2 regions of the Paenibacillus sp. lzh-N1 genome follow, and region 1 is predicted to be linked to the other one. Evidence: a T-box and tRNA genes for the amino acid it is inferred to sense, from the RefSeq annotation. Region 1 holds a T-box; the other holds one or more tRNA genes.
The links. A T-box is a leader RNA that pairs with one kind of tRNA and senses whether it is charged. The one in region 1 lies ahead of ileS (isoleucine--tRNA ligase), so its partner is inferred to be a tRNA-Ile.
Positions count from the first base shown of each region.

Region 2: it encodes a tRNA-Ile, which carries the amino acid that the T-box ahead of ileS (isoleucine--tRNA ligase) is inferred to sense. The anticodon was not compared.

Region 1 is NZ_CP025696.1:3,691,789-3,698,866, forward strand. Features, by position in the region: gene pgeF (peptidoglycan editing factor PgeF) at 1-179, shown strand, start outside; gene C0638_RS16830 (YggS family pyridoxal phosphate-dependent enzyme) at 188-889, shown strand; gene C0638_RS16835 (cell division protein SepF) at 880-1,332, shown strand; gene C0638_RS16840 (YggT family protein) at 1,340-1,597, shown strand; gene C0638_RS16845 (YlmH family RNA-binding protein) at 1,606-2,388, shown strand; gene C0638_RS16850 (DivIVA domain-containing protein) at 2,561-3,070, shown strand; T-box leader at 3,242-3,521, shown strand; gene ileS (isoleucine--tRNA ligase) at 3,601-6,690, shown strand; gene C0638_RS16860 (DUF5665 domain-containing protein) at 6,876-7,078, shown strand, end outside.
Region 2 is NZ_CP025696.1:1,295,277-1,302,354, reverse strand. Features, by position in the region: rRNA gene C0638_RS05980 (23S ribosomal RNA) at 1-1,535, shown strand, start outside; rRNA gene rrf (5S ribosomal RNA) at 1,614-1,730, shown strand; tRNA gene C0638_RS05970 (tRNA-Ile) at 1,765-1,841, shown strand; tRNA gene C0638_RS05965 (tRNA-Ala) at 1,864-1,939, shown strand; tRNA gene C0638_RS05960 (tRNA-Asn) at 1,944-2,019, shown strand; tRNA gene C0638_RS05955 (tRNA-Met) at 2,054-2,127, shown strand; tRNA gene C0638_RS05950 (tRNA-Ser) at 2,131-2,222, shown strand; tRNA gene C0638_RS05945 (tRNA-Glu) at 2,254-2,325, shown strand; tRNA gene C0638_RS05940 (tRNA-Val) at 2,332-2,407, shown strand; tRNA gene C0638_RS05935 (tRNA-Met) at 2,418-2,491, shown strand; tRNA gene C0638_RS05930 (tRNA-Asp) at 2,517-2,593, shown strand; tRNA gene C0638_RS05925 (tRNA-Phe) at 2,644-2,716, shown strand; tRNA gene C0638_RS05920 (tRNA-Thr) at 2,742-2,817, shown strand; tRNA gene C0638_RS05915 (tRNA-Tyr) at 2,822-2,907, shown strand; tRNA gene C0638_RS05910 (tRNA-His) at 2,924-2,996, shown strand; tRNA gene C0638_RS05905 (tRNA-Gln) at 3,015-3,089, shown strand; tRNA gene C0638_RS05900 (tRNA-Lys) at 3,094-3,169, shown strand; tRNA gene C0638_RS05895 (tRNA-Leu) at 3,185-3,272, shown strand; tRNA gene C0638_RS05890 (tRNA-Gly) at 3,279-3,350, shown strand; tRNA gene C0638_RS05885 (tRNA-Cys) at 3,364-3,434, shown strand; tRNA gene C0638_RS05880 (tRNA-Arg) at 3,461-3,537, shown strand; tRNA gene C0638_RS05875 (tRNA-Pro) at 3,560-3,633, shown strand; tRNA gene C0638_RS05870 (tRNA-Gly) at 3,643-3,713, shown strand; gene C0638_RS05865 (PAS domain-containing sensor histidine kinase) at 3,917-5,020, opposite strand; gene C0638_RS05860 (response regulator) at 5,013-5,666, opposite strand; gene C0638_RS05855 (GAF domain-containing protein) at 5,809-6,258, opposite strand; gene C0638_RS05850 (Crp/Fnr family transcriptional regulator) at 6,557-7,078, shown strand, end outside.

The DNA.
Region 1 (7,078 bases):
CACTACTTGACTTGAAACAATGCAATCGACACATTATGATGAAAGCAGGAATATTGCCGAGCCATATCGAATGTACTACCTTGTGCACGAGTAGCCGTAGCGATTTGTTTTTTTCATATCGTAAGGAAGGCGGCGTTACAGGAAGAATGGCGAGTTGGATTGGTCTGGAAGAGAGGTGAGTCCTCCCGTGTCTTTGGAGGAACGAATTAAAGAAGTTAACGCCCGTATCGAAGCGGCATGTGCCCGTAGCGGACGTTCGCGTGATGAAGTAAATGTGATCGCTGTCACGAAATATGTTTCGGCGGCGGCAATGGCATCCGTATTGGATAACGACTTGGAGCATGTGGGCGAAAATCGCTGGCAGGATGCTGCAGATAAATGGAGCAAGTTGGGTGACCGGGGAACGTGGCATTTTATTGGTCATCTCCAAACGAATAAGGTTAAAGATGTAATTGGAAAATTTAAATTTATACATTCGCTTGATCGCTTATCGCTCGCTCAGGAATTGGATAAGAAGGCAGCCGCTTTGGGACTGCGAGTCAAAGCTTTTGTGCAAGTCAATATTTCTGGGGAAATTTCAAAATACGGCTTATCCCCCGAGACGGTCGCCCCTTTCTTGGAACAAATTCGCGAGTTGGAACATGTGGACGTAATCGGCTTGATGACCATGGCTCCTCATGAGGAAGACCCAGAACATACTCGACCTGTGTTTCGAGGATTGCGTGAACTGCGTGATCGGTTAAATGGACAAGCCTTGACTAGAGAACCTATCGTTCACTTGTCTATGGGGATGTCCAATGATTTTGAAGTGGCGGTTGAAGAAGGAGCGACCTGGTTGCGGCTTGGTTCCGTACTGGTCGGACGAGAGGAGGATTTTCAGTGGGCGTAATGAATAAGTTCATGAACTTTCTGGGGCTTCAGGAAGAAGAGGAAGTTATAGAGCGAGAGGTTATGAATACGCCGGAAGATCAAGAAATTGAAACCCCAAGCTTTGATAAACGTAAGAACCAGAAGGGCACGAATGTTGTCAGCATCCATTCACAGAAAAATGTGAAAGTTGTTCTGTATGAGCCGCGTTCTTACGATGAAGCACAGGAAATCGCCGACCATATCCGTTCACATCGCACCGTCGTGGTTAACTTGCAACGAATTCGCAAGGATCAGGCGCTACGTATCATTGATTTTTTGAGTGGTACTGTGTATGCACTGAGTGGCGGCATTTCGAAGGTCGGTAACAATATTTTTCTGTGCACACCGGATACGGTTGAAATTCAAGGCTCCATTACGGAGATACTGGCTGACACTGAACAAGAACTTAACAGAATGAGGTGAGCTTTTCTTGATCGAGGTAATTTACTGGTTATTTCAGATTTATTCGTACATGATCATTGCATATGTCCTGCTGTCATGGCTTCCTAATGCCAGAGAGAGTGTGATCGGTGATTTACTTGCCAGGTTTGTGGAGCCGTATTTGTCTCCTTTTCGCAGGTTTATACCGCCAATCTTCGGGATGATTGATATTTCACCTATCGTAGCGCTGATTGCTTTGCGTTTTGCATCGTACGGTTTGATTTCTTTAATTGGTAATTTCGTCTAGGAGGATTTATGCGAACTGAGATTTATGAGCATTTTCACCCGGATGAACGGGATTATGTGGATCGTGCTTCCGAATGGATCAGTCATGCGGGAGCTTATCATGAGCAGAAGCTGACTGATTTTTTGGATCCGCGACAACAGTACATATTGGAGACACTTGCTTCGAAGGAAGACAAGGTCACGATTAGGGTAGATGGCGGATATACGGCTTCGGAACGAAAGCGGGCGCTGATTGCGCCCGATTATTCGTATTTGGACGATGAGGAAATGGGAATTCAAGTCCTTTCCATCTCTTCTGATGATCATAAAATCAATACCCTTGAGCACGGCGATTATCTGGGTGCCATTTTGGGGCTTGGAATCAAGCGTGGAAAAATCGGGGACATTCTCGTGCTGGATGATGGGTGTCATGTGTTGGTGGCATCAGAGATCGGAGATTTTATAACCATGCATTTGCAGCAGGTACATCGTGTTCATGTTTGGACAGAACTGTTGCCAGTAGCAAGTCTCCGAACGAAGGAAGTTGCATTAGAGGCGATGGATCTGACGGTCGCTTCTTTGCGTCTGGACGGGGTTGCCGGTGACGTCTACAAATTGAGTCGCAGTAAAATATTAACACCGATTCGAGCGGGACGATGTCGGGTAAACTGGAAGGTGGAGGAGAATCCATCTACTTCACTTAAGGTTGGGGACGTTATTTCCATGCAGGGATTTGGGCGTTTCAAAGTGCTTGAAACAGACGGGATGACAAAAAAGGGTAGATTCCGTGTCAAAATTGGTAAGTTTGTATAGCTGTAGGCAGGATTCATGAGCTTTCTGTCGAAAGAATTAACCTATAGCGAAGAACTGGAACGATTTTGCTCTGTACAGTATTCACAAAACGGGGTATGATGACCGATAGATGATAATGAGCGTCGTGACGCGGAAAATGAATTTTTTGTCAATCTTATAGGAGGTGGACGGCATGCCATTAACGCCATTGGATATACATAATAAGGAATTTGCCCGCCGGCTTCGCGGTTATGATGAGGATCAGGTTAATGAATTTTTGGATCAGGTGATCAAGGATTACGAGGGCGTTATTCGTGAAAATAAAGAACTGAGCACCCAGTTGCTGAACGTACAGGAGAAGCTCGATCATTTTGCGACGATTGAGGATACACTGAGTAAGACAATTATTGTCGCGCAGGAAGCAGCTGATGAAGTTCGCAACAACGCCAAGAAAGAATCTCAACTGATCGTGAAGGAAGCGGAAAAAAATGCGGATCGTATTGTGAACGAAGCATTGTCCAAATCCCGCAAAATCGCGTTGGAGGTTGAAGAACTGAAGAAACAGGCTTCAATTTACCGAGCACGGTTTCGTACATTGGTGGAAGCACAGCTTGACTTGTTAAGCCAAGATGGCTGGGAAGCACTTGAAAACCGGGAACGCGAAGTGCTGGAGCGCGAGCGTGAAATGAAAGAAATTTACTGATTGTGATTTCTGACAAGCTTTTCATTAGGTCTTGTTAGGGTTGACTTTTATCTTTAAACAGGCTATAACTGTAAATACTATACTGAATTCAACGATTATCCGTCTATTGGTTGATGGTTGTTATTCAAAGGCAACGATGTTGCTGGTTTAATATTCGATGAATTTAACATGTTTAATTCGTTGATGGGAACGAGTACGTCATGATTTGTCCCTCAGAGAGTTGGCCTTCCGGTGCAAGCCAACGTTCAGAACATGACCGAAGATCCTCCCGGAGAAGTGAGCTGAAGCGCTTAAATTTATGGCGTGTGTAAGCAATCACCGTTTGCCATGCGTTATAATGGCGCCCTGCTGAAGTTGAGTAGGGCTCAGAGAGTCGTGACAAGATCGTCTTCTTTAGACTGGTCTAATTACGGAATCAGGGTGGTAACGCGAGCACAGTCTCGTCCCTTTTACAGGGATGGGGCTTTTTTTGTTGCTTTTTTTAAGTGCGCTAGAACAATTAATGATGAGCAGAGAGGAAGTATGACGTTATGAACAGAGTGGATGTTAAAGAAAAAGCACGGTCACGTGACCTACGCATCCTGAGCAAATGGAAACAGGAGGACACGTTCCGTAAATCCATTACCAATCGTGAAGGAAAGCCTAATTTTGTGTTTTATGAGGGCCCACCAACAGCTAACGGCAAACCACACATCGGTCATGTGCTGGGTCGCGTAATTAAGGATTTCGTCGGCCGCTATCAGACCATGAAGGGATATCGTGTTGTACGTAAGGCGGGTTGGGATACGCATGGCCTGCCGGTAGAACTGGGTGTGCAAAAGCAACTGGGGATCTCTCACAAGCCTGAAATTGAAGAATACGGTGTTGAGAAATTTATTAAAAAATGTAAAGCGAGCGTGTTTGAATACGAGCAGCAGTGGCGCGATTTAACCGAAGCGATCGGATACTGGACAGACCTCGATCACCCATACATTACCTTGGACAATAACTATATCGAGAGTGTATGGAACATTTTGGCGACGATTCATGAGAAAGATCTGCTGTATCGTGGTCATCGTGTGAGTCCGTACTGCCCGGATTGTCAGACAACACTAAGTTCCCATGAAGTAGCACAGGGCTACAAAGATGTAAAGGATCTGAGTGCCACGGCCAAATTCAAGCTGCATAGCAGTGGTGAATATGTACTGGCCTGGACGACAACACCTTGGACCTTGCCGAGTCACGTGGCGCTCGCCGTCAACCCTGAGCTGGAATACGCACGTGTGAAGCAGGAAGATGGGGTATACATCGTTGCTAAAAATCTTGTTGAGACCGTAATTAAAGGTGATCATGAAGTGATTGGCACGCTATCGGGTTCAGAACTGGTAGGCCAAACCTATACCCCGCCATTTACTTATTTTCAGGTGGAGAAAGGTAACCAAATTCTGGGTGCCAAGTTCGTAACAGATTCCAGCGGTACAGGTATCGTTCATATGGCCCCGGCACATGGTGAGGATGACTATCGCGTATGTCGTGAAAATGGCGTTGGGTTTATCAACGTAGTGGATCTCCAAGGTAACTATGTAGCTGAAATCACTGATTTTGCAGGCCGTTTTGTGAAAGATTGCGATGTAGATATTGTGAAAATGCTGTCCGAAAAAGGGTTGCTGTACAGCAAGGAAAAATACGAGCATAGCTATCCGTTCTGCTGGCGCTGCGATACTCCATTATTGTACTATGCGATGGACAGCTGGTTTATCAAAACAACTGCGATCAAGGATCAACTGATTGCTAACAACAGCGAAGTTGAATGGTACCCGGGTCATGTACGCGAAGGACGCTTCGGTAAGTTTTTGGAGGAACTGGTGGATTGGAACATCAGTCGCGATCGCTATTGGGGTACACCGCTCAATATCTGGGTTTGTGAGGAAACTGGAGAACAGTTCGCACCCCATAGTATTGCTGAATTGAGAGAACGTGCAATTGGGGATGTACCAGCGGATATCGAGCTACACAAACCTTATGTAGATGATATCAAGGTTCGTAGCCAATGCGGTAAATACGAAATGACTCGCACACCGGAAGTCATCGATGTATGGTTCGATAGCGGCTCTATGCCGTTTGCACAGCATCACTATCCTTTTGAGAATAATGAAACGTTTGAGCAGCAATTTCCGGCAGATATGATCTGTGAAGGGATTGACCAGACTCGTGGCTGGTTCTATAGCTTGCTTGCGGTTTCGACGATGCTGACTGGCAAAGCTCCTTACAAAGCTGTCATGGCAACAGGCCATGTACTGGATGAGCAGGGGCAGAAAATGTCCAAATCAAAGGGTAATGTTATTGATCCGTGGGAAGTGATTGATGAGTACGGAACAGATGCTTTCCGCTGGGCATTACTGTCCGATAGTGCACCATGGAATAGCAAACGTTTTTCCAAAGGCATTGTAGGCGAGGCTAAATCGAAGCTGGTAGATACGCTTGTCAATACACACGCATTTCTGACTCTGTATGCGGATATTGACGGATTTGATCCGGCACAGCATCCATTCAAGCCATCGGCACACAAGTTGGATCGCTGGATTTTATCCCGTCTAAACAGCCTAATCTTGGTTGTGGATAAAGCATTGTCTGTAAATGACTTCCTGAACTCATCCAAAGCGATTGAGTCGTTTGTGGATGAGCTGAGTAACTGGTATATCCGTCGTTCACGTGATCGTTTCTGGGGTAACGGGCTTACAGAAGATAAGCTGGATGCGTATCGAACATTGACTGAGGTGTTGTTAACGACGGCGAAGCTGCTTGCACCGTTCACACCGCTGCTTGCTGAGGATATTTACCTCAACCTGAGCAATGGGGAAAGTGTTCATTTGGATGACTATCCGTCTGCCAATGAATCCTTAATTGATCTGGAACTGGAACGAGATATGGAAACAGCACGTCGCGTCGTTGAATTAGCACGTAATGTCCGTAACGAAACGGGTTTGAAAACACGTCAACCGTTGTCTGAATTGATTCTGTCTATGGATCAGGATTTTGACCTGAGCGGCTATGAAGAAATCATCAAAGACGAGATCAATGTGAAGAATATTCATGTTGAGACGGATGATAGCGGATTTGTTGATTTTACATTGAAGCTGAATTTGAAAGTAGCAGGCAAGAAATACGGCAAAAATGTCGGATTCCTACAAAACCTTTTCAAAGGAATGTCTGCTGAGGATACTCGTTCTGTTGTAGAAAAAGGAGTGCTGAACGTGGCTTCTCCAGAAGGTGAAGAGTTGCAAGTTACAGCCGAAGAATTGCTGGTGGAGAAAAAAGCAAAAGAAGGCTTCGCTTCTGCTTCTGGCTATGGCTTAACGGTAGCGCTGAACACAGATATTACACCGGAGCTTGAGCAAGAGGGCTGGGTACGTGAAGTGGTTCGCGCGGTACAAGACTACCGCAAAAAGCTGGATCTGCCGATTGAAAAGTATGTAGCATTGACGTTGGATGTAGACAGCGACTTGCGTCAGGCGATCGAAAGCTTCGACTCTGTGTTGCGTGAGAACGTATTGGTAACCACGGTGACATTTGGTCAAGCTGAACCAGCGGAACATGTAGAAGTGAACGGCAAAACCATCGGCGTTCATATTGGGGAATAATTACAAGCCCCCTGTCCCATAATACAATAACAGGCAGCATATAAAAACGAGCCTAAGCATCGGAAACGGGTTTCCTCCGTTACGTGCTTCGGCTCGTTTGCTGCTTTCGGGGCAGCTATGGGAAAAGGGGGATTGTGCATATGACAGCACGGTCAAGGCGCAGACAGGGAAGGAGTCTCCGAGGGATGAACGGAGAAGGGGCCGCCATAGCCTCAGAAAAGGGAATAGCAGGTGAACAGGCAGAGAAACTAAGTCGTGTGGAAAAGCTGGTGCAAGCTGTGTCAGAGCAGATGGAACGAACACGTATTGCAGATTACGCTTTGCTGCTGAATAAGCCTTGGCGATTGCTTTGGCTAAACCTAATATCAGGTGTTTCCCGAGGGATAGG
Region 2 (7,078 bases), 2.4 Mb from region 1:
ACCTAAGGCGAGGCCGATAGGCGTAGTCGAAGGACAACAGGTAGAAATTCCTGTACCACCGTAATCCGCTATGAGCGATGGGGTGACGCAGTAGGGTAGTGACGCGGACTGATGGATGTCCGTCTAAGCAGTGAGGCTGATGTGTAGGCAAATCCGCACATCGTTAAGGCTGGGCTGTGATGGGGAGCGAAAATTATAGTAGCGAAGGTCATGATCTCAGACTGCCAAGAAAAGCCTCTAGCCAGGAGAAGGTGCCCGTACCGCAAACCGACACAGGTAGGCGAGAAGAGAATTCTAAGGCGCGCGGAAGAACTCTCGTTAAGGAACTCGGCAAAATGACCCCGTAACTTCGGGAGAAGGGGTGCCTCGGTAGGGTGAATAGCCCGAGGGGGCCGCAGTGAAAAGGCCCAAGCGACTGTTTAGCAAAAACACAGGTCTGTGCGAAGCCGCAAGGCGAAGTATACGGGCTGACGCCTGCCCGGTGCTGGAAGGTTAAGGGGAGTGGTAAGCCTTCGGGCGAAGCTATGAACCGAAGCCCCAGTAAACGGCGGCCGTAACTATAACGGTCCTAAGGTAGCGAAATTCCTTGTCAGGTAAATTCTGACCCGCACGAATGGCGTAACGACTTGGGCGCTGTCTCAACGAGAGATCCGGTGAAATTTTAATACCTGTGAAGATGCAGGTTACCCGCGACAAGACGGAAAGACCCCATGGAGCTTTACTGCAGCTTGATATTGAATTTGGGTACGATCTGTACAGGATAGGTGGGAGCCGTTGAATCTTGAGCGCCAGCTTGAGAGGAGGCATCCTTGGGATACCACCCTGATCGTATCTAGGTTCTAACTTGGTACCGTGATCCGGTACGAGGACAGTGTCAGGTGGGCAGTTTGACTGGGGCGGTCGCCTCCTAAAGAGTAACGGAGGCGCCCCAAGGTTCCCTCAGAATGGTTGGAAATCATTCGAAGAGTGCAAAGGCAGAAGGGAGCTTGACTGCGAGACCTACAAGTCGAGCAGGGACGAAAGTCGGGCTTAGTGATCCGGTGGTACCGCATGGAAGGGCCATCGCTCAACGGATAAAAGCTACCCTGGGGATAACAGGCTTATCTCCCCCAAGAGTCCACATCGACGGGGAGGTTTGGCACCTCGATGTCGGCTCATCGCATCCTGGGGCTGAAGTAGGTCCCAAGGGTTGGGCTGTTCGCCCATTAAAGCGGTACGCGAGCTGGGTTCAGAACGTCGTGAGACAGTTCGGTCCCTATCTGTCGTGGGCGTAGGAAATTTGAGAGGAGCTGTCCTTAGTACGAGAGGACCGGGATGGACGTACCGCTGGTGTACCAGTTGTTCCGCCAGGAGCACCGCTGGGTAGCTATGTACGGAAGGGATAAGCGCTGAAAGCATCTAAGCGTGAAGCCCCCCTCAAGATGAGATTTCCCAGTATGTAAGACCCCTTGAAGACGACGAGGTAGATAGGTTGGGGGTGGAAGTGCAGTAATGCATGGAGCTGACCAATACTAATCGGTCGAGGGCTTATCCTAAAGATAAGGCGCAATGAAGTTTCGGATCCAGTTTTCAAGGTGTAACCTTGAAGTTAGAATTTGCGAGGCAAATTCATGTTTGGTGGCGATAGCGGAGGGGTTCCACACGTACCCATCCCGAACACGACCGTTAAGCCCTCCAGCGCCGATGGTACTTGGACCGCAGGGTCCTGGGAGAGTAGGACGCCGCCAAGCAAAGTCCTTTAAAGGATGATAAAATTATAAATTAGGGCCTTTAGCTCAGCTGGTTAGAGCGCACCCCTGATAAGGGTGAGGTCGGTGGTTCGAGTCCACTAAGGCCCACCATTTCTAGATTGACTAAAAGTATGGGGCTATAGCTCAGCTGGGAGAGCGCCTGCCTTGCACGCAGGAGGTCAGGGGTTCGATCCCCCTTGGCTCCACCAATATTCCCTGATAGCTCAGTTGGTAGAGCACTCGACTGTTAATCGAGTTGTCACAGGTTCGAGTCCTGTTCGGGGAGCCATATTTTTAATACTTCTGAATTATATATATAAGGTGGCGGCGTAGCTCAGCTGGCTAGAGCGTACGGTTCATACCCGTGAGGTCGGGGGTTCGATCCCCTCTGCCGCTACTCGGAGAGATACCCAAGTGGCTATAAGGGGACCCTCTGCTAAGGGGTTAGACTGCGAAAGTGGTGCGAGGGTTCGAATCCCTCTCTCTCCGCCATAAATTTATTAAATCAGAATTCATTTTGTAAGGCCCGTTGGTCAAGGGGTTAAGACACCTCCCTTTCACGGAGGTAACAGGGGTTCGAATCCCCTACGGGTCATAATATGGAGGCTTAGCTCAGCTGGGAGAGCATCTGCCTTACAAGCAGAGGGTCGGGGGTTCGATCCCCTCAGCCTCCACCATATTTTATATCGCGGGGTGGAGCAGTTCGGTAGCTCGTCGGGCTCATAACCCGAAGGTCGTAGGTTCAAATCCTGCCCCCGCAATTAATTTCCTGTTGGAAATGCCTCTGGAACTGTGGTGTAGAGGCCTAACATGCCTGCCTGTCACGCAGGAGATCGCGGGTTCGAATCCCGTCAGTTCCGCCATTTAAATGCATATAGTACGAACTATATGGTATAGTTATGAAATTAAATATGGCTCGGTAGCTCAGTCGGTAGAGCAGAGGACTGAAAATCCTCGTGTCGGCGGTTCGATTCCGTCCCGAGCCACCTTTCAAGTGGGAATTGGTAATGTGCCGGTGTAGCTCAATTGGTAGAGCAACTGACTTGTAATCAGTAGGTTGGGGGTTCAAGTCCTCTCGCCGGCACCATTTTGGAGGATTAGCGAAGTGGCCAAACGCATCAGACTGTAAATCTGCTCCCTTACGGGTTCGGTGGTTCGAATCCATCATCCTCCACCAGTTTTATAATCATATGGCGGTCGTGGCGAAGTGGTTAACGCACCGGACTGTGACTCCGGCATTCGTGGGTTCAAGCCCCATCGGCCGCCCTTTGATTCTTAATTTAATGGGGATTAGCCAAGCGGTAAGGCAACGGACTTTGACTCCGTCATGCATAGGTTCAAATCCTATATCCCCAGCCATTAAGAGCCATTAGCTCAGTTGGTAGAGCACCTGACTTTTAATCAGGGTGTCGAAGGTTCGAGTCCTTCATGGCTCACCATTTATAAATTATTTTGCGGTCGTGGCGGAATTGGCAGACGCGCACGGTTCAGGTCCGTGTGGGCTAACCCCCCGTGGAGGTTCGAGTCCTCTCGACCGCACCATATTTTGCGGACGTGGCTCAGCGGTAGAGCATCGCCTTGCCAAGGCGAGGGTCGCGGGTTCGATTCCCGTCGTCCGCTTCATTATCCATACGGCGCCATAGCCAAGTGGTAAGGCAAAGCTCTGCAAAAGCTTCATCCCCAGTTCAAATCTGGGTGGCGCCTTGACTGCTCATTATGGAATTTAATATGCGCCCTTAGCTCAGCTGGATAGAGCGTTTGACTACGAATCAAAAGGCCGGGAGTTCGAATCTCTCAGGGCGCGCCATTTCTTAAAAAATGTATAATGTCGGGATGTAGCTCAGCTTGGTAGAGCACCTGGTTTGGGACCAGGGGGTCGCATGTTCAAATCGTGTCATCCCGATACTGATTTGCGGGTGTAGTTCAATGGTAGAACTCCAGCCTTCCAAGCTGGTAGCGTGGGTTCGATTCCCATCACCCGCTTTTTGCTATAGCGGATTCTTGTTGCCTCAGTGGTGACACCTTATAAATAAAGAGAGCCTGTCTGGGGACAGAGCTCTCTCTTTTTTTGTGCATTTATATTCCATAGATTCCACAAAGTGATGGCTATTGTTAGTGCTTGCCATCGGTGTATCTCTCCTGTTCCTGCAGGGGGATACACCGATAACTGATCTAGTGCACAGATTTTACACTGGAATGGTTAGTTGGATGGAGGTTCCCTGATTTGAAGCAGAAGTCATGCTCATGAAGCCGCCTACTCCTCTAGCTCGTTCTTCCATGCTGAACAATCCAACTCCCTCTCCTTTGGATTCTCCAGAGAAGCCCATACCCTCATCCCGAATAGTTACTTTTATTATTTCGTCTTGATCCTCTACATCAACGTATGCTTCTGCTACATCTGCGTATTTAGCCACATTCGTCAGTGCTTCCTGTACAATTCTATAGATTGCTATTTCTTTTCGGATATCAAGGCGTTTACGTAAAGTACATTGAAAATGCACTTTGATTCCGTAATGCGAACAGAAATTTTCAATATAAGTTCTTAGGGCCGGTACGACACCCAAATCATCCAGAACTGAGGGACGAAGTTCCCACGCTAAGCCACGAACATCTTTAATGATATCAGTTACCTGTGTACGCAGATTTTCCAGAGTAGCACTGGGCTGTTCAGCTAGTTGGCTATCTAGTTGAATAATAAGTGAAAACAGGCTTTGACCAATCCCATCATGAAGCTCTCTTGAAAAGCGTTTACGCTCTTCCTCCTGTATTTGCATGACTTGCGTCATCATGGTCTGAAGCTCTGCCTCTACTTTTTTTAATTTAGTTACTTCATTACGGATCGCTAAGTACTGATAGGGTTTACCTTCCTCGTCCATAAATGGAACTATCGTGGTATTCACCCAGTAGTAGCTGTTATCTTTAGCACGATTTCGTATTTCTCCCTGCCATACCTCACCTGAACGGATCGTAGTCCACAGGTTCTTCATGAAGGCTCGAGTATGATAGCCCGAATTAATGAGACGATGATCCTGCCCGATCAATTCTTCACGACTATATTGCGAAATCTCACAGAACTTATCGTTTACGTACTGAATAATTCCTCGATGATCGGTCAGAGCAACGATGGAAGATGTATCTAGAGCAAATTTAAGATTGGATAGCTGGTGGAGAGAACTACGCAGTACATGGAGAAAAGGAGAATCTGGTATATGAATTTCCAAATCATTCAGTAGTTTATCGGTTGACTCCCCAAAGGCGGGCTGCAGTAAAGGGTTAGAAGGTTCATTCATAATGGAGCAACCCCTTTTTCAGTGCAAATTTGACCAACTCAGGCCGTGTTTTCAAGTTAAGCTTCTCCATAAGGTTGCTTTTGTGGGACTCTACGGTTTTGACGCTAATTACCAGGTGTTCGGCAATTTCCTTGTTGGCATATCCTTTGGCTACCCATGATAGGATCTCTTTTTCCCGCTCAGACAGGGATTCATACGGTCCGGCTATGCCCTCTTGTTTGATTTTGTCCAGATATTCACTCATCAGGCGTTTGGTTGCATTGGGGTATAGATAGGCACTGCCTTCGGCCACAGACTGGATGGCAGCGAGTAATTCCTCATGAGGTGCACTTTTTAAAATATATCCAGATGCTCCGGCTTGAATGGCTCGGAACAGATATTCCTCATCATCATGCATTGTTAGAATAAGCACTTCTGTATCTGGCAACTGTTTTTTTAATTCGGTGGTTGCCGTGAGGCCATCTTTGCCAGGTGGCATACTAAAATCCATGAGCACGACATTAGGTTGTAGCTCCACCGCTTTGCGGATTGCTTCATCCCCGTCTGCTGCATCTCCTACTACCTTAATACCGTTTTTGCCGTCCAATAGGGCCATGAGGCCAGAACGTACGACAACATGATCATCCACTACTAGTATACGAATCAATTAGTCATCCCCTCGAACGGTAAAAAACCGTGCGTTTTGTCATAATCATAGCAAATTTTAGGGATTTCAATCAACAGAGATAGTTAGATGAGCTGTTCATGTTCACTTATATTTATAATTTTATTTTTCTTCAAATATCAATCTATGGAGTGAGAGGGAGAGCACATAGCTGGCCAAGGCGATGAGCGACTTGAGTGGCCTTGGCTACATCAGAATCGGTGAATGTCCTCACATCACGGTTACCAACAAGTAGCACACCGTTTGGCAAGTCTCCTGTACTGGAAAAGGGAATGGCTACTGCAGAATGTAACTGTTCGGCCAGCATAAGCGCACATTCTTGACGTAAACGTATACTGCCTGATATTAAAGCGCTAACGGTTACGGTACGCCCCAGACGAACAGCCATCCCGGCAATCCCATGACCGACTTTAAAAGAGATAAGGCGATAGCGATTGTTTCGGCTGCCGGAGGCATAATACCAATGCAACTTACCCCCTGACCTGGACATAAATGCAAGTGCAGTGAGATCCCCATAAACATGATCTCGCAACTGGTTCAGTTCATTTCGCATTTCATCCGTTATTTGTAGCATAGAAGACACATCCTTTATCTTAACCAACTGTAGCTCTAACTTATTGTAATTCCGACAGGTACAAAAGTAATTCAGGGAACCCCCTGATCTATAGGCGCAGGAAACACTGACTTTTCATTAGACTGGGTAATCAATAAGAGGCGGGGCGATAAATGGGGCGTTAGATAATCCTGGAAGTGATATTTATCACTGCAAATCAGGGAGTAGGGAGGTGCAAAATCAGGTGTTCTCCCGATAACAACCCAGGAATCAAAACATTATGATAAAGATATCAGGTAAACACGAGGAGGACGCTAATATGCAAGCCACTTGTATGGAACGGTTTAGGGACGAAACGCAGCGCACGGGGATTCAGCTTTTTCTGACGGAAGAGCATTTTGAGCTGTTAAAAGATATTATGTCGTGGAAGAAGGTAAAGGCAGGCGTTATGCTTTTTCGAGAGGGTGATGATGCGGAGCAGCTTTATTATATACATTCGGGTCATGTTAAACTCCGTAAATCGACAGAAGACGGTAAAGAATTGATTCTGACTATTCAGCACCAAGGCGATTTGATCGGGGAGTTTAGTGGGATAGATGGGGAAGAGTATAGTTGTACTGCAGAAACAGCCGATGTGTGTGAGTTAGGTGTCGTGCTTGTTAAGGACCTGGAGTCTCTCCTGTCTAAGAACGGGGAAATGGCGCTTCAGTTCATACAGTGGATGGCAATGAAGCAACGAATTATGCAATCACGGTTTCGGGACTTACTGTTGTATGGTAAAACGGGGGCACTAGCGTCTACACTGATCCGTGCAAGTAATACATGTGGTGTAGCTGTGAAG